3 regions of the Streptomyces sp. NBC_00996 genome follow, and region 1 is predicted to be linked to each of the others. Evidence: riboswitches for the same ligand, from Rfam matches in the RefSeq annotation. Region 1 holds a riboswitch; each other region holds the start of a gene.
The links. Region 1 has a riboswitch for thiamine pyrophosphate ahead of thiO (glycine oxidase ThiO). Riboswitches for the same ligand answer to the same signal wherever they lie in the genome.
Positions count from the first base shown of each region.

Region 2: linked by a shared signal. The riboswitch ahead of thiC (phosphomethylpyrimidine synthase ThiC) and the one ahead of thiO (glycine oxidase ThiO) in region 1 are both predicted to bind thiamine pyrophosphate.
Region 3: linked by a shared signal. The riboswitch ahead of OG390_RS36745 (thiamine ABC transporter substrate binding subunit) and the one ahead of thiO (glycine oxidase ThiO) in region 1 are both predicted to bind thiamine pyrophosphate.

Region 1 covers NZ_CP108723.1:2,923,034-2,928,564, reverse strand. Annotated here, with positions in the region: gene thiS (sulfur carrier protein ThiS) at 1-199, opposite strand, end outside; gene thiO (glycine oxidase ThiO) at 196-1,362, opposite strand; TPP riboswitch at 1,360-1,473, opposite strand; gene OG390_RS13810 (hypothetical protein) at 1,526-1,867, shown strand; gene OG390_RS13805 (NAD(P)/FAD-dependent oxidoreductase) at 1,954-3,183, shown strand; gene OG390_RS13800 (Rv2175c family DNA-binding protein) at 3,400-3,765, shown strand; gene thiE (thiamine phosphate synthase) at 3,897-4,556, shown strand; gene metF (methylenetetrahydrofolate reductase [NAD(P)H]) at 4,694-5,531, shown strand, end outside.
Region 2 covers NZ_CP108723.1:5,436,060-5,441,590, forward strand. Annotated here, with positions in the region: gene thiC (phosphomethylpyrimidine synthase ThiC) at 1-1,572, opposite strand, end outside; TPP riboswitch at 1,565-1,721, opposite strand; gene OG390_RS25625 (YibE/F family protein) at 1,793-3,262, shown strand; gene OG390_RS25630 (SsgA family sporulation/cell division regulator) at 3,324-3,761, opposite strand; gene OG390_RS25635 (IclR family transcriptional regulator) at 3,861-4,772, opposite strand; gene OG390_RS25640 (DUF5326 family protein) at 5,017-5,229, opposite strand; gene OG390_RS25645 (cupin domain-containing protein) at 5,405-5,531, opposite strand, start outside.
Region 3 covers NZ_CP108723.1:7,836,040-7,841,570, reverse strand. Annotated here, with positions in the region: gene OG390_RS36755 (ABC transporter ATP-binding protein) at 1-512, opposite strand, end outside; gene OG390_RS36750 (ABC transporter permease) at 513-2,192, opposite strand; gene OG390_RS36745 (thiamine ABC transporter substrate binding subunit) at 2,168-3,256, opposite strand; TPP riboswitch at 3,334-3,439, opposite strand; gene rlmN (23S rRNA (adenine(2503)-C(2))-methyltransferase RlmN) at 3,464-4,570, opposite strand; gene OG390_RS36735 (hypothetical protein) at 4,935-5,174, shown strand; gene OG390_RS36730 (hypothetical protein) at 5,282-5,531, shown strand, end outside.

The sequences.
Region 1 (5,531 bases):
AGCCTCCCTGCACGGCGGTGAGGACTTCGACGCGGTCTCCCTCGGACAGGGCGGTGGACGACCACTGCGCGCGCGGGACGACGGTTTCGTTGAGCGCGGCGGCCACGCCGGACGGAGCGGCGGTGAGGGTTGCGACGAGCGTGTCGAGAGCGGTCCCCGTGGCGATCCGCTGCCGCTCTCCGTTGACGAAGATGTTCATGCGGGCTGCTCCGTGAGGGCGGCGGCGCCGAAGCGCCGGGGGGTGAAGGGGCGGGCCACGTCGGGGAGTTCACCGGTGGTCAGGACGTGCGCCATCGCGTCACCGGTGACGGGCGTGAGGAGCACACCGTTGCGGTAGTGCCCGGTGGCGAGGAGGAGGCCGTCCAGCACGGTCGGTCCGAGGAGCGGAGCGTTGTCGGGGGAGCCGGGGCGCAGCCCCGCCCGGGTCTCCGTGAGCGGCAGCTCGGTGATCCCCGGCACCAGCTCATGGGCGTCGCGCAGCAGCTCGTACACGCCGCCCGCGGTCACCGTCGTGTCCCAGCCCAGCTCCTCGCTGGTCGCGCCCACGACGAGCTCGCCGTTCTCGCGCGGCACCAGATAGACCTGGCTTCCGCGCACGACGGCGCGGACGGTTCGGCTCAGGAAGGGCGCGTACCGGTTCGGCACGGTCAGCCGCAGTACCTGCCCCTTCACCGGCCGCACGGGCGGCAGTACGTCGTCGGGGACGCCCGCCAGACGACCGCTGAGGCTGCCTCCGGCGAGCACGACCTGACCGGCGGCCGGCTCGGTGCCGTCCGTGGTGACGACTCCGGCGGCCCGGCCCCCTACGACGCTCAGCCGCTCCGCCCAGGTCCGGTGGAACACCACCCCGGCCCGCTCGCACGCAGTGACCAGGGCCTTGGCGAGCCGGCGCGGATCGATCTGATGGTCGCCGTCGACCCTCAGACCACCGCGTACGCCGGGTGCGAGCATCGGCTCCAGACGGCGGCACTCGCGCCCGCTCAGCCACTCCGAGTCGAGCCCCGACTGCCGTTGCAGGGTGTGCAGTTCCCGCAGATGCGCGCGGTCGTCGGCGTCCAGCGCGACGGCCAGCGTGCCGCACTGGCGGTAGCCGAGGTCCTGGCCCGTCGCCTCGGCGAGCTCGGCGGCGAAGTCCGGATAGCGGCGCGCTGAGGCGAGGTTGAGGCCCAGCAGGGTCTGCTCGCCGTAGTGCAGTTCGGTGACGGCGGCGAGCATCCCGGCCGCGACCTGGGCCGCTCCGCCGCCCGGTTCGGGATCCACCACGGCGGTCGTGAACCCGCGTTGCGCGGCCCGCCAGGCCGTCACCAGCCCGATGATTCCGCCCCCGATGACGAGGACGTCTGACGTACGCGTAGGCGACATGGGCGTCCAGCCCCTCCCTTCGCCGGCATGACCCGGATCAGGTTCGTACGGTCGGAGGCCGTCCCAGCCTCCCTCTCAGCCCGGTGCGTCCGGGCTCCCGCGAGTGCTTTACGTTGGCCACCCTAGCCCGCCGCCACCTGTCTCAGTAAGGGAGCCTCCGCCCATGCCCCGCTCGCTCGACGGCCTCGTCCTCGCCCCGGTCGCCGACCAGGCGCCAGGTCAGGTGGGTACCCGCACCCGGTTCACGTACCACGAGAAGGACGGCGAGATCTGGGCCGAGTACGCGGGTGGCGATGTCGTACGCGGGCATCTCGTGGGTACCCGTGAGAGGGACCGCCTCGACTTCCGGTATGTGCAGCTGAAGCGCGACGGCGGCACCTCGTCGGGGCACTGCGTGTCCCGCGTGGTCGAGCTGCCCGACGGGCGGGTACGCCTGGAGGAGACCTGGGAATGGGAGTCGCAGACGGGCAGCGGGACGAGCGTGGTGGAAGAAGTGGACGAGTGAGCGTGGGAGGAGTGGACGTGCACTGTGCAACAGGTCACTGAGCACGTCCCCTGACTGACAAATTGTCAATTGTCTATGGTGATCAGGTGAGCGAGCAGACGCAGGCGCAAGGGCGTACGGCACGGCGAGTCGTCGTCGTGGGCGCGGGCATGGCCGGTGTGCAGACCGCGGTCGCCCTGCGCGAACAGGGCTTCACCGGCAGTGTGACGCTGATCGGCGCGGAGCCCCATCAGCCGTACGACCGGCCACCGCTGTCCAAGGCCGTCCTGCTCGGCAAGGCCGAGGGCTCCGCCTTCGATGTCGACTTCGAGGCACTGGACATCGAACTGCAGCTCGGACGCGAGGCGCTCGGCCTGCGCCCCGAGGACCATGAGCTGGACACTGCCACCGGGCCCGTGCCCTACGACGTCCTGGTCGTCGCGACCGGCGCGGAACCGATTCAGCTGCCGGGCGCGGAGGGAGTGCCCGGGGTCCATCTGCTGCGCACCCTGGACGACGCCGAGCGGCTGCGTCCCGTCCTCGCGCAGCAGCACGACATCGTGGTCGTCGGGGCCGGCTGGATCGGCGCCGAGTTCGCCACGGCGGCGCGCGAGGCGGGGTGCGCGGTGACGGTCGTCGAGGCCGCCGACCGGCCGCTCGCCGGCGCGCTGCCCGCCGAGGTGGCGGCGCCGATGGCGGCCTGGTACGCGAGCAGCGGGGCGTCGCTGCGTACGCACGCGCGCGTGGAGCGCATCGAGCCCGGCGTGGTGGTGCTGGACGACGGTTCCCGCGTTCCCGCGGGCGCCGTGGTCGTCGGCATCGGCGCGCGCCCCGCGACCGCCTGGCTGGCCGGCTCCGGCATCGCGCTCGGCGCCCACCGCGAGGTGGTGGCCGACGACCACCTGCGCACCTCCGTACCGGACGTCTACGCGGTCGGTGACTGCGCCTCCTTCCCGTCGGGAAGGTATGAGAACCGCCTGCTGGTCCACCACTGGGACAACGCCCTCCAGGGTCCGCGCACGGTCGCCGCGAACATCATCGGCGAGGCTCCCGCCGCGTACGACCCCGTCCCGTACTTCTGGTCCGAGCAGTTCGGCCGTTTCGTCCAGTACGTGGGCCACCACGCCCCCGCCGACACGACCCTCTGGCGCGGTGACCCCTCCGCGCCCGCCTGGACGGTCTGCTGGCTCCGCGACACCCGCCTGGTCGCCCTCCTGGCGGTGGGCCGACCGAGGGATCTGGCCCAGGGCCGCCGGCTCATCGAGGCGGGCACCCCGATGAACCCGGAACTTCTGGTGGACCCGTCGAAACCGCTGAAGGCGGCGACGGCGGCGTAGCCGACACCTCTTCAGCCGCCGGAGGAACCCCCGATTCGGCGGAGCCGGAGATCGTTTCGGCGCGATCGCTGGACGGCGGGACGCCCCGACCGCGGATTCCGGCGGTGTTTCCGGCAGTGCCGAGCGGCCGAAACCCACCCGATCGCAGGAGCGCGGGACCCCGGCCCGGGCGGGACTCGGGTACCGAGTGTCAGTCCGGGATGGCAGGCTTGTCCCGTGACCGAGATTGACGCAAAGATCGATGCTCTCGTCCCCGCCTGGCTCACCCTCCCCGACATCGCCGAACAGCTCGGCGTCGAGGTGACCCGCGTCCGGCAGTTGGTCAAGGAGGGCCAGCTGATCGCCGTACGCCGTGGTGAGAACCGCGCGCTGCACGTCCCCGCCGCCTTCATCGACGGGGACAAGGTCGTCAAGGGCCTGTCCGGCACCCTGACGCTCCTGCGGGACGACGGCTTCACCGACGAAGAGATGCTCGAGTGGCTCTTCACCCCCGACCCGACCCTGCCCGGCACACCCGCGCAGGCTCTCAGCGAGAATCGCGGCACGGAGGTGAAGCGCCGCGCCCAGGCGCTCGCCGTCTGACCTGACAACCGTCCGGCGTACGGACCACGGCGGTCACCGGCCGAAAAGCCACCGGACCACCGTGGTCCGTACGCGCCGAAAGGCCACGCGGCCGCCGTGGTCCGTACGCACCGACAACGGGGAATACACGCATGCCCGAGAACGCCGCCACCACCGCACGCGCCCAGCTCGCCGACGCCCGTGTCTACCTGTGCACGGACGCCCGCAAGCGCCAGGGCGACCTCGCCGAGTTCCTGGACGCCGTCCTGGAGGGCGGGGTCGACATCGTGCAGCTGCGCGACAAGGGCATGGAGGCGGCCGAGGAGCTGGAACACCTCCAGGTCTTCGCGGACGCCTGTGCACGCCACGGCAGGCTCCTCGCGGTCAACGACCGGGCGGACGTCGCCCACGCGATCGACGCCGACGTACTGCATCTGGGCCAGGGCGACCTCCCGGTCCCCGCGGCCCGCGCCGTCCTCGGCGACGACGTCCTGATCGGCCGCTCCACCCACGCCGAGTCCGAGGCCGCGGCCGCCGCCGTCCAGGAGGGCGTTGACTACTTCTGCACCGGCCCCTGCTGGCCCACCCCCACCAAGCCGGGCCGCCACGCACCCGGGCTCGACCTGGTCCGATACACGGCCTCGCTGGGCACCGACCGTCCTTGGTTCGCCATCGGCGGTATCGACCTCGGCAGCCTCGACGAGGTGCTGGAGGCGGGTGCCCGGCGTGTCGTCGTCGTACGGGCGATCACCGAGGCGGACGACCCGGGCGCGGCGGCGGCAGAGTTCGCGAAGCGGCTTCGTCACGCATAGTCATCCGGTGGTCGTGCGGAGCAACCGTCCCGCTCCGCCGTCCGATAAATGTCCGAGGGGTGGACAAGAAGTCGACAAAGCGGACAAATCTCATCGGTTCGGTTGGGGGACCGGCGCCCCCTGGCTAACCTGCGGGTATGGCCCTCGGATCTGCTTCCACCAGGACTGATCGCGCACGCACCGTGCGCGACATGCTCGCGACCGGCAAGAAGACGTACTCGTTCGAGTTCTCCGCGCCGAAGACCCCCAAGGGCGAGCGGAACCTGTGGAACGCCCTTCGCCGGGTCGAGGCCGTCGCTCCCGATTTCGTCTCCGTGACCTATGGGGCCGGCGGCTCCACGCGTGCGGGCACGGTCAAGGAGACCCAGCAGATCGTCGTCGACACGACGCTCACCCCGGTCGCCCACCTGACCGCGGTCAACCACTCCATCGCCGAATTGCGCAACATCATCGGCCAGTACGCGGACGCCGGTATCCGCAACATGCTCGCGGTCCGCGGCGATCCGCCCGGCGACCCCATGGGCGAGTGGGTCCCGCACCCGCGGGGCCTGACCTACGCGGCCGAACTCGTCCGACTCATCAAGGAGTCGGGCGACTTCTGCGTCGGCGTCGCGGCTTTCCCGGAGATGCACCCGCGGTCCGCCGAATGGGACCTCGACGTCGCGCACTTCGTCGACAAGTGCCGTGCCGGCGCCGACTACGCGATCACGCAGATGTTCTTCCACCCGGAGTCGTATCTGCGCCTGCGCGACCGCGTCGCGTCGGCCGGCTGCGAAACCCCGGTGATCCCCGAGGTCATGCCGGTGACGAGCGTGAAGATGCTGGAGCGGCTCCCGAAGCTCAGCAACGCTTCGTTCCCGGACGCCCTGAAACAACGGATCCTCACAGCCAAAGACGATCCGGCGGCTGTACGCTCCATTGGCATTGAGTTCGCGACGGAGTTCTGCGCGAGGCTGCTGGCCGAGGGAGTCCCCG
Region 2 (5,531 bases), 2.5 Mb from region 1:
GAACTCGAAGCGGGCGTCGGACAGCGCGTCATCCCATTCCTGCGCACCGGGGTGCCCCTTGGCGAGGTCGGCTGCGTGGGCGGCGATCTTGTAGGTGATGACGCCGGTCTTGACGTCGTCACGGTTGGGCAGGCCCAAGTGCTCCTTGGGCGTGACATAGCAGAGCATGGCCGTGCCCCACCAGGCGATCATCGCGGCACCGATGCCGGAGGTGATGTGGTCGTACGCCGGCGCGACGTCCGTCGTCAGCGGGCCGAGCGTATAGAACGGAGCTTCATCACAGATCTCCTGCTGAAGGTCGATGTTCTCCTTGATCTTGTGCATCGGGACATGTCCCGGCCCTTCGATCATGGTCTGTACGTTGAAACGCTTGGCGATCGTGTTGAGTTCCCCGAGCGTCCTCAACTCCGCGAACTGCGCAGCGTCGTTGGCGTCCGCGATGGAGCCGGGCCGCAGGCCGTCGCCGAGTGAGTACGTGACGTCGTACGCCGCGAGGATCTCGCAGAGCTCCTCGAAGTTCTCGTACAGGAACGACTCCTTGTGGTGCGCCAGGCACCAGGCCGCCATGATCGAGCCGCCGCGCGAGACGATGCCTGTCTTGCGGTTCGCGGTGAGGGGCACATACGGCAGGCGCACGCCCGCGTGGACCGTCATGTAGTCCACGCCCTGCTCAGCCTGCTCGATGACCGTGTCCTTGTAGATCTCCCAGGTCAGTTCCTCGGCGCGGCCGTCGACCTTCTCCAGCGCCTGATAGAGCGGCACCGTGCCGATGGGGACGGGGGAGTTGCGCAGCACCCACTCGCGGGTGGTGTGGATGTTGCGGCCGGTGGACAGGTCCATGACCGTGTCGGCGCCCCAGCGGGTCGCCCAGGTCATCTTCTCGACCTCCTCCTCGATGGAGGACGTCACGGCCGAGTTGCCGATGTTGGCGTTGACCTTCACCAGGAACCGCTTGCCGATGATCATCGGCTCGATCTCCGGGTGGTTGACGTTCGCGGGCAGCACCGCGCGACCCGCGGCGATCTCCTCGCGTACGACCTCGGGGTCGATGTTCTCGCGGACCGCCACGAACTCCATCTCGGGCGTGATCTCACCGTGGCGGGCGTACGCAAGTTGCGTCACCGCCTGTCCGGGGCGGCCCCGGCGCGGCTGGCGCGGCCGCCCCGGGAAGACCGCGTCGAGGTTGCGCAGCCCCCCGCGCGGCGACGTGTGCTTGACCCCGTCGTCCTCGGGGCGGACCGGACGGCCCGCGTACTCCTCGGTGTCGCCGCGGGCGATGATCCAGTTCTCGCGCAGCGGCGTCAGACCCCTGCGTACGTCGGTGTCGACGGTCGGATCGGTGTACGGGCCGGAGGTGTCGTACAGCGTGACGGACTGCCCGTTTGTGAGGTGCACCTGGCGGACCGGCACTCGTAGATCAGGGCGTGAGCCGCCGACATACGCCTTGTGCCAGCCAATGGACTTCCCGGCCTCGCCGTTCTCGGCCGGGGCGGATGCCCCACCGTTCTCGGCCGGAGCAAGCGCCCCATCCGTCTGGCTGGAGGCAGGCGTGCGTACGTCCTTGTTGGTCATGAGACCTACTCCCTACGCCGGCATTACCCGGTAACAGGTTCGGCGGTCGACGCAGCGGCTTCCGTCTGTCGATGTTTCATGTGAAACATCGCCGAGACGAAGGTCAGCGCCCTCTCAGCCCGGTGCTCCGAGCTCCCGCGTGTGCAAAGGTGCCTCCACGCTAGCGTCATATCTGGCGCGCTGAACAGAGGGCCCCCTTCGTTCTTGCGATGATCGGGCGGTGACCACAATGCAGCAGCCTCCGTTCCCACCGTCCGATCCGCCTCGCGGGTCCGGCTCCGGTGACGGCCATGGACACGGTTCCGGCGACGGCCGCGGACATGGACCGGGCGGTGGCGGCCATGGCCCGAGCCCCGGCGACAGCCACGGTCCTGGCGGCGCGCACGGCCACTCGCACAGTCACAGCCACGGCCCTGCAACGCCCGTCTCCAAGCACCTGCGCAAGGTCATCGCCGCGGTACTGATCCCCTTCGCGACGGCGGTCGTCGTGGGGCTCGTGGTGCTCTGGCCCGGCGGCGCACCGTCCCACGAGCGCACCGGCGTCGGCTTCGACCGGCAGACCCAGCAGGCGACGGTCGCCAAGGTCGACAAGGTGGACTGCAAGTCCGTGAACGCCTCGGGGGAGACCCCGACCGGTGACACGTCCACCGCTGAGGGCTCCTCCGCGCAGCAGCAGGCGACGGGTGACTGCAAGAAGGCGACGATTCGGATCGACACCGGCAAGGACAAGGGCCGTACGTTCACCGAGATCGTCCAGCCGGACCAGTCACGGCAGTTGCACCAGGGCGAGAAGGTCGTGGTCGCGTACGAGCCCTCCGCGCCCAAGGACTTGCAGTACTCGGTCACCGACGTGAACCGGAAGTTCCCCCTGGCGCTGCTCGCGGGGATCTTCGCGCTGGTCGTCGTGGTGGTGGGCCGGATGCGCGGCGTCATGGCGCTCATCGCGCTGGCCATCAGCTTCCTGATCCTGAATTTCTTCATCCTGCCGGCGATCCTGCACGGCTCGGACCCGCTGATCGTGGCGGTCGTCGGGGCCAGCGCCATCATGCTGATCGCGCTCTACATGTGCCACGGCCTCTCGGCCCGCACGTCGGTGGCCGTCATCGGCACACTGCTCTCGCTGGTACTGATCGGCGTGCTCGGCTCCGTCTTCATCGGCTGGGCGGCGCTGACCGGAAACACCGACGACAACACCGGCCTGATCCACGGCTTGTATCCGTCCATCGACATGAGCGGTCTGCTGCTGGCGGGTGTCATCATCGGTTCGCTCGGTGTGCTCGACGATGTGACGGTGACGCAGACGTCCGCGGTCTGGGAGCTGCACGAGGCGAATCCGACGATGGGCTGGCGTGGCCTGTACCGCGCGGGCATCCGCATCGGCCGCGACCACATCGCATCGGTCGTCAACACCCTTGTCCTGGCGTACGCGGGCGCCGCGCTGCCGCTGCTGCTGCTCTTCTCGATCGCGCAGAGCAGCGTGGGCGCGGTCGCCAACAGCGAGCTGGTCGCCGAGGAGATCGTGCGCACCCTGATCGGCTCGATCGGCCTGGTCGCCTCGGTGCCGGTGACCACGGCGCTGGCCGCGCTGGTGGTATCCGCGGACCGCACGGACACCGAGGCCGGACCTGTGGAGCCCGCGGGAGCCAGGACGCCGGTACGCAGTGGGAAGGGCCGTCGCCGCAAGCGCTGAGAGCATCCGGCGCCGCGCCCCTTGTGAGGAAGCGTTACTCCACTGGGAGGGTGGCGGTGCGTCAGCCCGCGCTCTGCTCCTCCGCCAGAATACGGTCCAGCGCCTCGTCGAGGTGCGTGTCGAAGTCGGCCAGGGAACGCTCCTGCCCCAGCGGCACCAGCTTGTCCGTACGGTCGAGAAATGCCACGAGCGGCGCCGCGCCGGACCGGAACAGCGCGTGGTCGCCGCCCACCTGAAGCCGGATCAGCACCTCGCCGAACGCCTCCGGGTCTGCGGGCGCGATGTGCACATCGCCGTCACCGCATGGCCGGCCCACGCCGTCGACCAGCAACTCCCGCCCGAATGCCCAGGTCACAGGAGCGTCTCCGGGCAAATGGAAGGTCAGCCGCACCGCGTACGGATCACAGGTCTCGTATCGGAGCTCCACCGGAATACGGAAGGACAACTCCTCCGACACGAGGAAGTTCATCATGACCTCTGCCTGTACCGACTCGCGCATCGCCTACCCCGTCGTTTGCCGTCGACTGGCCAGGAATCGTCCCCCTGACACTGCTGGAATCTTGCTCAACGTGCACGAGTGATCACAAGGAGTGAGTTTTCAGATACTGATAGAGATCGCGAGTGTCCCTAGCAACTTGCCGATTTCGCTCTGCAATTGGCGTGCGGCGGGCAGCAGTCGCCCGGCCTGATGAGAAGGCAGAGAAATGGCCATCGTCCCCGCAGTTGAGCCTGCCGTGATGGGGATCGCGGCGCAGACGGTGCCCAGCGCGTATTCCTGGCGCTCGATGACGGGCTCCATCCGTCCCGTCCGATCCAGGCGTCGCAGCAGGCTGTCATTGTCACGCACCGTGTACGGAGTGATCGACTGCACCGGGTAGCGGTCGAGGTGGTCCCGGCGGGCCTTCTCGTCCAACTGGGACAGCAGGCACTGGCCGATCGCGTGCGCGTGCCCGGTCTCCCGGAAGTCGGCCCACTCCTCGACCGCGGGGTTGCCCGGGGTGTCGGCGACGCACATGACCTCGATCTCGCCGTCGCGGTAGATCGCGTAGTACACGGGAACGCCGATCGAATCGCGCCAGTGCGCGAGCGCGTCGCTCACCGTGCTGCGACGTTTCTGCTGCGCTCCGCTGCTGCTCAGCTGCTCGGCGGCCTCACCTAGGAAGAACAGCCCCTTGTCGCGGCGCAGATAGCCCTCATGGACCAGGGTGCGCAGCAGGTGGTACGCCGTCGGCAGCGCGAGCCCGGCCTCCCGGGCGAGCTGCTTGGCGGGGGCGCCGTGATCGCGCGCAGCGACGGCCTCCAGCAGACGCATCGCGCGCTGCACGGAGCCGATCAGGGTCGTGGCGTGCGGCTCCAGGGGCGCGGCCTGCGCAGGAGAGGTGCGCGGGGCGCATGTCTCTCCGGGCGTGGTGCGCGGCTGGGTGGGCGGGACACATGATCCCGCGGGCACGCCCGATCGCTGGACGGGCGGAGTGGGGGAATCTGCGGGTGCGGTGTCAACCGTGGCCAAGGGGCACTCCCTAAGGCGCGAGGGGGACCGCCCGTGCGGGGGAACACGGGAGGGGGCTGTGCGCTGCCCGCGGGGGGTCGACCCCGCGTCGAATTCCGGACTTTAACCGCCTGCCACCGCGCACAGACGGCCTCGCCGGAAACTTCCCTCGCCCGAGGGAACCTCAGGTTCCCGTTATCCGTCGCTCACCCTCTCGCGTCTCACCCGTCACCGAGCGAAGCCCCACCCGTCACCGAGCGAAGCCTCACCAGTCACTGCGCGACGACGAGCTCGACATGAACTTCCGCACGATGTAGATCAGTCCGCCGACCAGCGCGACGAAGACCAGGGCCTTGAAGAGCAGGCTGATGACCACGCTGAGCACGCTGACTATCACCGTGCCGAACACAACCAGGGCGATGACCGGCACCGCGACCCACTTCACCCACCACGGCATACCGTTGAAGATCTCTCGCATCGCCCTCGTCCTTACCTCTCTGCCGTTGCCCCAAGTCCGGAGCGCTGCTTACGGGTTCTCAGATGTCCTGCGTTGATGTCCTGCACTCGATGCTAAGGCCGAGAGGGGGCCGGGCGGGGGCCTCGCACCCCTTGTCCTCCCCTGACCGTTCCCCTAGGGAACCCTGAGGCGGAGGTCAGCTCTCCGGCGGAGAGAACACCACCAGAACCCTCAGGTCCTCGGTGATGTGGTGGAACTTGTGGGCGACCCCGGCGGGTACGTAGACGACGCTGCCACGCGCCACCTGGGTGGTCTCCAGACCG
Region 3 (5,531 bases), 4.9 Mb from region 1:
AGCCGTTCGCGCAGCGAGCGGTCCAGCTGGCCGAGCGGCTCGTCGAGCATCAGCAGGCTCGGGCGGGGTGCGAGCGCGCGGGCCAGCGCGACCCGCTGCTGCTCGCCGCCGGAGAGTTCCGCGACGGCCCGCCGTTCGGCACCCGGCAGCCCGACGAGCTCCAGCAACTCTCCTACTTCCAGGTTTTGTCGCCCCTTCGGCGCCCCGTGCATCCGCAACCCGAAGGCGACATTGCCGCCCACGTCCCGTTGCGGGAAGAGCTGGTGGTCCTGGAACATCAGGCCGACGCCCCGCTTGTGCGCCGGCACCGCTGCCTGGTCGCGTCCGCCCAGTACCACACGGCCCGCATCCAGCGACTGCAATCCGGCCACCGCCCGCAGCAACGTGGACTTGCCGCTGCCGCTCGGCCCGAGCACACAGACGATCTCGTGCTCGGCGACATCGAGGTCGACGGCATCGAGCACCGGCCGCCCACCGAAGCGTACGGTCGCGCCTTCGAGGCTCAGCAGCATCTAGAACTCCCCGGTCCGGTCGGTCCGTACGCGCTCCAACAGCAGCAGCGCCACCGCGCACACCACCATCAAGATCGCCGAAAGGGCCATCGCCTGGCCGTAGTTGAGGTCGCCCGCCCGCCCGAGCAGCCGGGCCACGGCGACCGGCAGCGTCGGATTGTCGGGCCGTGCGATGAAGACGGTCGCCCCGAACTCGCCGAGCGACACGGCGAAGGCGAACCCGGCCGCGATCAGCAGCGCCCGCCGCACCATCGGCAGGTCGACCTCGCGCCACACCCGCCACGGCGACGCCCCGAGCACGGCCGCCGCCTCCCGCAGCCGCCCGTCCACCGCCCGCAGCACGGGCAGCATCGTCCGTACGACGAAGGGGACGCCCACCAGCGCCTGCGCGAGCGGCACCAGGATCCAGGACGCTCGTAGATCCAGCGGTGGCTTGTCCAGTGCGATCAGGAACCCGAAGCCGACGGTCACCGCGGAGACGCCGAGCGGCAGCATCAGCAGGGCGTCGAAGCCCCGCACGAGACGGCCGGTGTTGCGGCGCGTCAGGGCCGCTGCCGCCAGCCCCCCGATCGCCACGGCGATGGCGGTTGCGGCGAGCGCGTACTCCAGCGAGTTGCCGATGGCTTCGATCGGCGCGACGAGGAAGATGCCGCCGTCGGCGGAGGTCAGCGCCTTGTAGTACGCGAACCCGTAGCCGCCGGGGGTGTCGAGGGAGCGCTGGACCAGCACGCCGAGCGGCAGCACGAGGAGGACGACGATGCTCGCCAGCACCCCCGCCAGCAGCGCCCATTGCGCGGCCCCGCGCGGCCGGCGCGCGGTCGCCTCCGGGGCCACCAGACGCAGCGCGGTCTCCCGACGGCGTACGGTCCGGGCGTGCACGACGAGGATCGCGCCCACGGCCATGAACTGGATCATCGTCAGCACCGCCGCCGTCGCCAAGTCGAAGATCTCCGAGGTCTGCCGGTAGATCTCGACTTCGAGCGTCGAGAAGGTGGGCCCGCCGAGGATCTGCACCACACCGAAGGAGGTGAAAGTGAAGAGGAAGACCATGAGCGCCGCGGCGGCCACGGCCGGACTCAGGGCCGGCAGCGTCACCTTGCGCCAGGCCGCGAACCGGGAGGCGCCGAGCATCCGCGCGGCCTCCTCCTGGCGCGGGTCGAGTTGCGACCAGAGCCCACCGACCGTCCGTACGACGACCGCGTAGTTGAAGAAGACATGCGCGAGCAGGATCGCCCAGACGGTGGTGTCGAGCCGTACGCCCCACAGCTCGTCCAGGAGCCCGCCGCGGCCGACAAGAGCCAGGAAGGCCGTACCGACAACGACGGTGGGCAGCACGAAGGGCACGGTCACGACCGCCCGCAGGACCTGCTTGCCCCTGAAATCGAAGCGCGCGAACACATACGCGCCGGGGATCGCGATCAGCAGCGTGAGCACTGTCGAGGCGAGCGCCTGCCACGTGGTGAACCACAGCACGTGCCGGATGTCCGACTGCGCGAGCACATCGCCGATCCGCCCCAACTGCCAGGCCCCGTCGACCTTCAGACCGCGGGCCACGATCGCGGCGACGGGGTAGGCGAAGAAGACGGCGAAGAACGCGACGGGCAGGGCCATGAGCCCCAGCCGCGCCGCACTCCCCTTCCGGGCCTTCGGCGGAGCTACTTCAGTACGAGCGAGGTCCACGACTTGACCCACTGGTCACGGTTGTCGGCGATCTTGGCGGGGGTCATGGTCTCGGGGTCCTTGGCCTGCGGGCCGAACTTCGTGAACTCCGGTGGCACCTGAGCGGCCTCCCGTACCGGGTAGACGAACATGTTGAGCGGCATGTCGTCCTGGAACTCCTTGGTGAGCAGGAAGTCGAGGAGCGCCTTGCCGCCCTTGGTGTTCTTCGCGTTGCTCAGCAGCCCCGCGTACTCGACCTGCCGGAAGCAGGTGCCGTTCGCGACGCCGGTCGGCGCGGTCGTCGGCTTCGGGTCGGCGTAGATGACCTCGGCGGGCGGCGAGGAGGCGTACGAGACGACCAGCGGGCGGTCGGCCTTGGCCTTCTTGCCGCCGGCGGATCCGGAGAACTCGTCGTTGTACGCCTGCTCCCAGCCGTCGACGACCTTGACGCCGTTGGCCTTGAGCTTCTTCCAGTAGTCCTGCCAGCCTCCCCCATCGCCGTACTTCGCGGCGGTCCCGAGCAGGAAGCCGAGGCCGGGCGAGGACGTGGAGGCGTTCTCGGTGACGAGGAGGTTCTTGTACTCGGGCTTGATCAGGTCGTCGAAGGACTGCGGCGGCGTCAGCTTGTGCTCGCTGAAGTAGGCCTTGTCGTAGTTGACACAGATGTCGCCGGAGTCGATGGGCGTGACCCGGTGCTTGCCCTGGTCGACCCGGTACTCCGGGAGGACCAGGTCCGAGCCCTTGGCCTCGTACGACTGGAAGAGCCCGTTGTCGAGCGCGCGGGACAGCAGGGTGTTGTCGACGCCGAAGAAGACGTCGCCCTGGGGGTTGTCCTTGGTGAGGATCGCCTTGTTGACGGCCTGCCCGGCGTCGCCGTCCTTCAGGACCTTGACCTTGTACCCGGACTGCTTCTCGAAGTCCTTCAGCACGCTCTTGGACACGGCCCACGAGTCGTGGCTGACGAGCGTCACGGCCTTGGAGTCCGCGGAGCCACCGCTGTCGGTGGACCCGCACGCCGTCAGCACGGGCAGCGTGACCAGGCCCAGGCCGACGGCCACGGACGCGAACTTCTTGGTGTTGCTCACTGATTTCCTCCTGGCTGACCAGGAAGAGACGCGGCCCTGCCCGGAACCTCTGACAGTTCCCGGGCAGGGCGCAACAGCTTGAGTGGTGACCGAACTTCCTACCCAGAATGACCTGGGCAAGGTTCAGAGGGTCTGCGGTCTCTCCCGCACTCTCAGCGCTGTGGCGCTCCCCTGTCGGAATATGAAGATGTACGTACGCAGGACAGGTTACCGCTCGGTGGCAGCGAGCTGACCGCACGCCCCGTCGATCTCCTGGCCCCGGGTGTCCCGGATGGTCACCGGCACCCCGTGGGCCGCGATCGCCTCCACGAACGCCTTCTCGTCCTCGGGCCGCGAGGCGGTCCACTTCGAGCCGGGGGTCGGGTTCAACGGGATGAGATTGACGTGCACCGGCTTGCCCTTGAGCAGCCGCCCGAGCCGGTCACCGCGCCACGCCTGGTCGTTGATGTCCCGGATGAGGGCGTACTCGATGGACAGCCGACGTCCGGACCTGGCCGCGTACTCCCAGCCGGCGTCGAGAACTTCCCGCACCTTCCACCGCGTATTGACCGGTACGAGGGTGTCGCGCAGTTCGTCGTCCGGCGCGTGCAGCGAGATGGCGAGGCGGCACTTGAAGCCCTCGTCGGAGAACCGGTGGATCGCGGGGACGAGCCCCACGGTGGACACGGTGATTCCGCGCTGCGACAGCCCGAGCCCGTCGGGCTCGGGGTCGGTGAGCGCCCGGATCGCCCCGACCACTCGCTTGTAGTTGGCGAGCGGCTCGCCCATGCCCATGAAGACGATGTTGCTCAGCCGCGCCGGACCGCCCGGGATCTCGCCGTCCCTGAGGGCGCGCATCCCGTCCACGATCTGGTGCACGATCTCACCGGTCGACAGGTTCCGGTCGAGACCGGCCTGCCCGGTGGCGCAGAACGGACAGTTCATCCCGCAGCCGGCCTGCGAGCTGATGCACATGGTCACCCGGTCCGGGTAGCGCATCAGCACGGATTCGACCAGCGTGCCGTCGAAGAGCCGCCACAGGGTCTTGCGGGTGGTGTCCTGATCGGTGGACAGATGCCGCACGACCGTCATCAGCTCGGGGAGCAACGCCTCCTGGAGCTTGCCGCGCGAGGCAGCCGGGATGTCCGTCCACTCCGCGGGGTCGTGCGCGTACCGCGCGAAGTAGTGCTGCGAGAGCTGCTTGGCACGAAACGGCTTCTCACCGATCGCGGCAACCGCCTCTTTGCGCTCGGCGGGCGTGAGATCGGCAAGGTGCCGCGGCGGCTTCTGGGCTCCGCGCGGGGCGACGAAAGTGAGTTCTCCGGGCTTAGGCATGGCCGTACCAGTGTCGCAGATCGATTTGGGTGACCTGGGGCCCGAGACGTGCGGTGATCGTCATCGGTCGTACCCGGTCGTCCTCGGCTTTCCTCCGGCGGCCCACAGACGGCCCGACCCATCCCGCCTCGTGACGGCATACGCGCGGGTTAGAGCCCCGATGAAGCCAGGAGGGTGCGAGACGGCCGCCGGCACACGCGGTGCCCGTCGCGGCACGGCGGTGGACGGCAAGCCGCACCCCTTCGAAGATCGCGAACAGTTCGTGATCTTCGTATCGAGAGCGGCCGGCCCGCCGCGGGCTCCACCGCGCCATCGGCACGTCGCAAGGTCGGCGCGCTGAGCACATGAGCTTAGGATCCGGATCGTGGCGGACATTCCCGATGAACTCATCAAGCTGGAACATTGCGCCGAAGAGGAACGCGCGAAGCTCGCGGGCCTCACCGGCGAGGAGTACGAGGCGCAGTGGCACCGATGGCGCGAAGCGTCCGAGGTGGCACAGGCGGCCATCACCAAGTACGCCCAGGCGGCCGAGCAGGACCGCCACGAGGTCGAGCAATCCGTGAAGAGGGCTGTACGGCGGGCAGAGGAGGACCCGGCGGACTAGTCGGGCGGGTACAGGCCCCCGCGTCTCGCGGTGGAGGCGAGGGCCCGTCGCACCATCACCCGTACGGGGTCTCGTGCCGCCTCACGCGTCCCGCTACATTCGAACGCATGAGCGAATGGCGTGATGCGGAAGAGGTCGCCCTCCCGGTGCCGGATGAGGTGCCGGACTGGCGAGACACCGAATTCGCCCGTACGGGACTCACGCTCACGCTCCGGCGGGCAGGCCGACGGCAGAAGGCCCAGGTGCTGGAGTACCGCGACCGGCCGGACGGCAGTCGCGCCCTGCTCGTCATCGTCGACTGGCCCCGGCCCACCATCCGCATGGCCTGGGTCGTATGGGACCCCGACCGCATGGGCC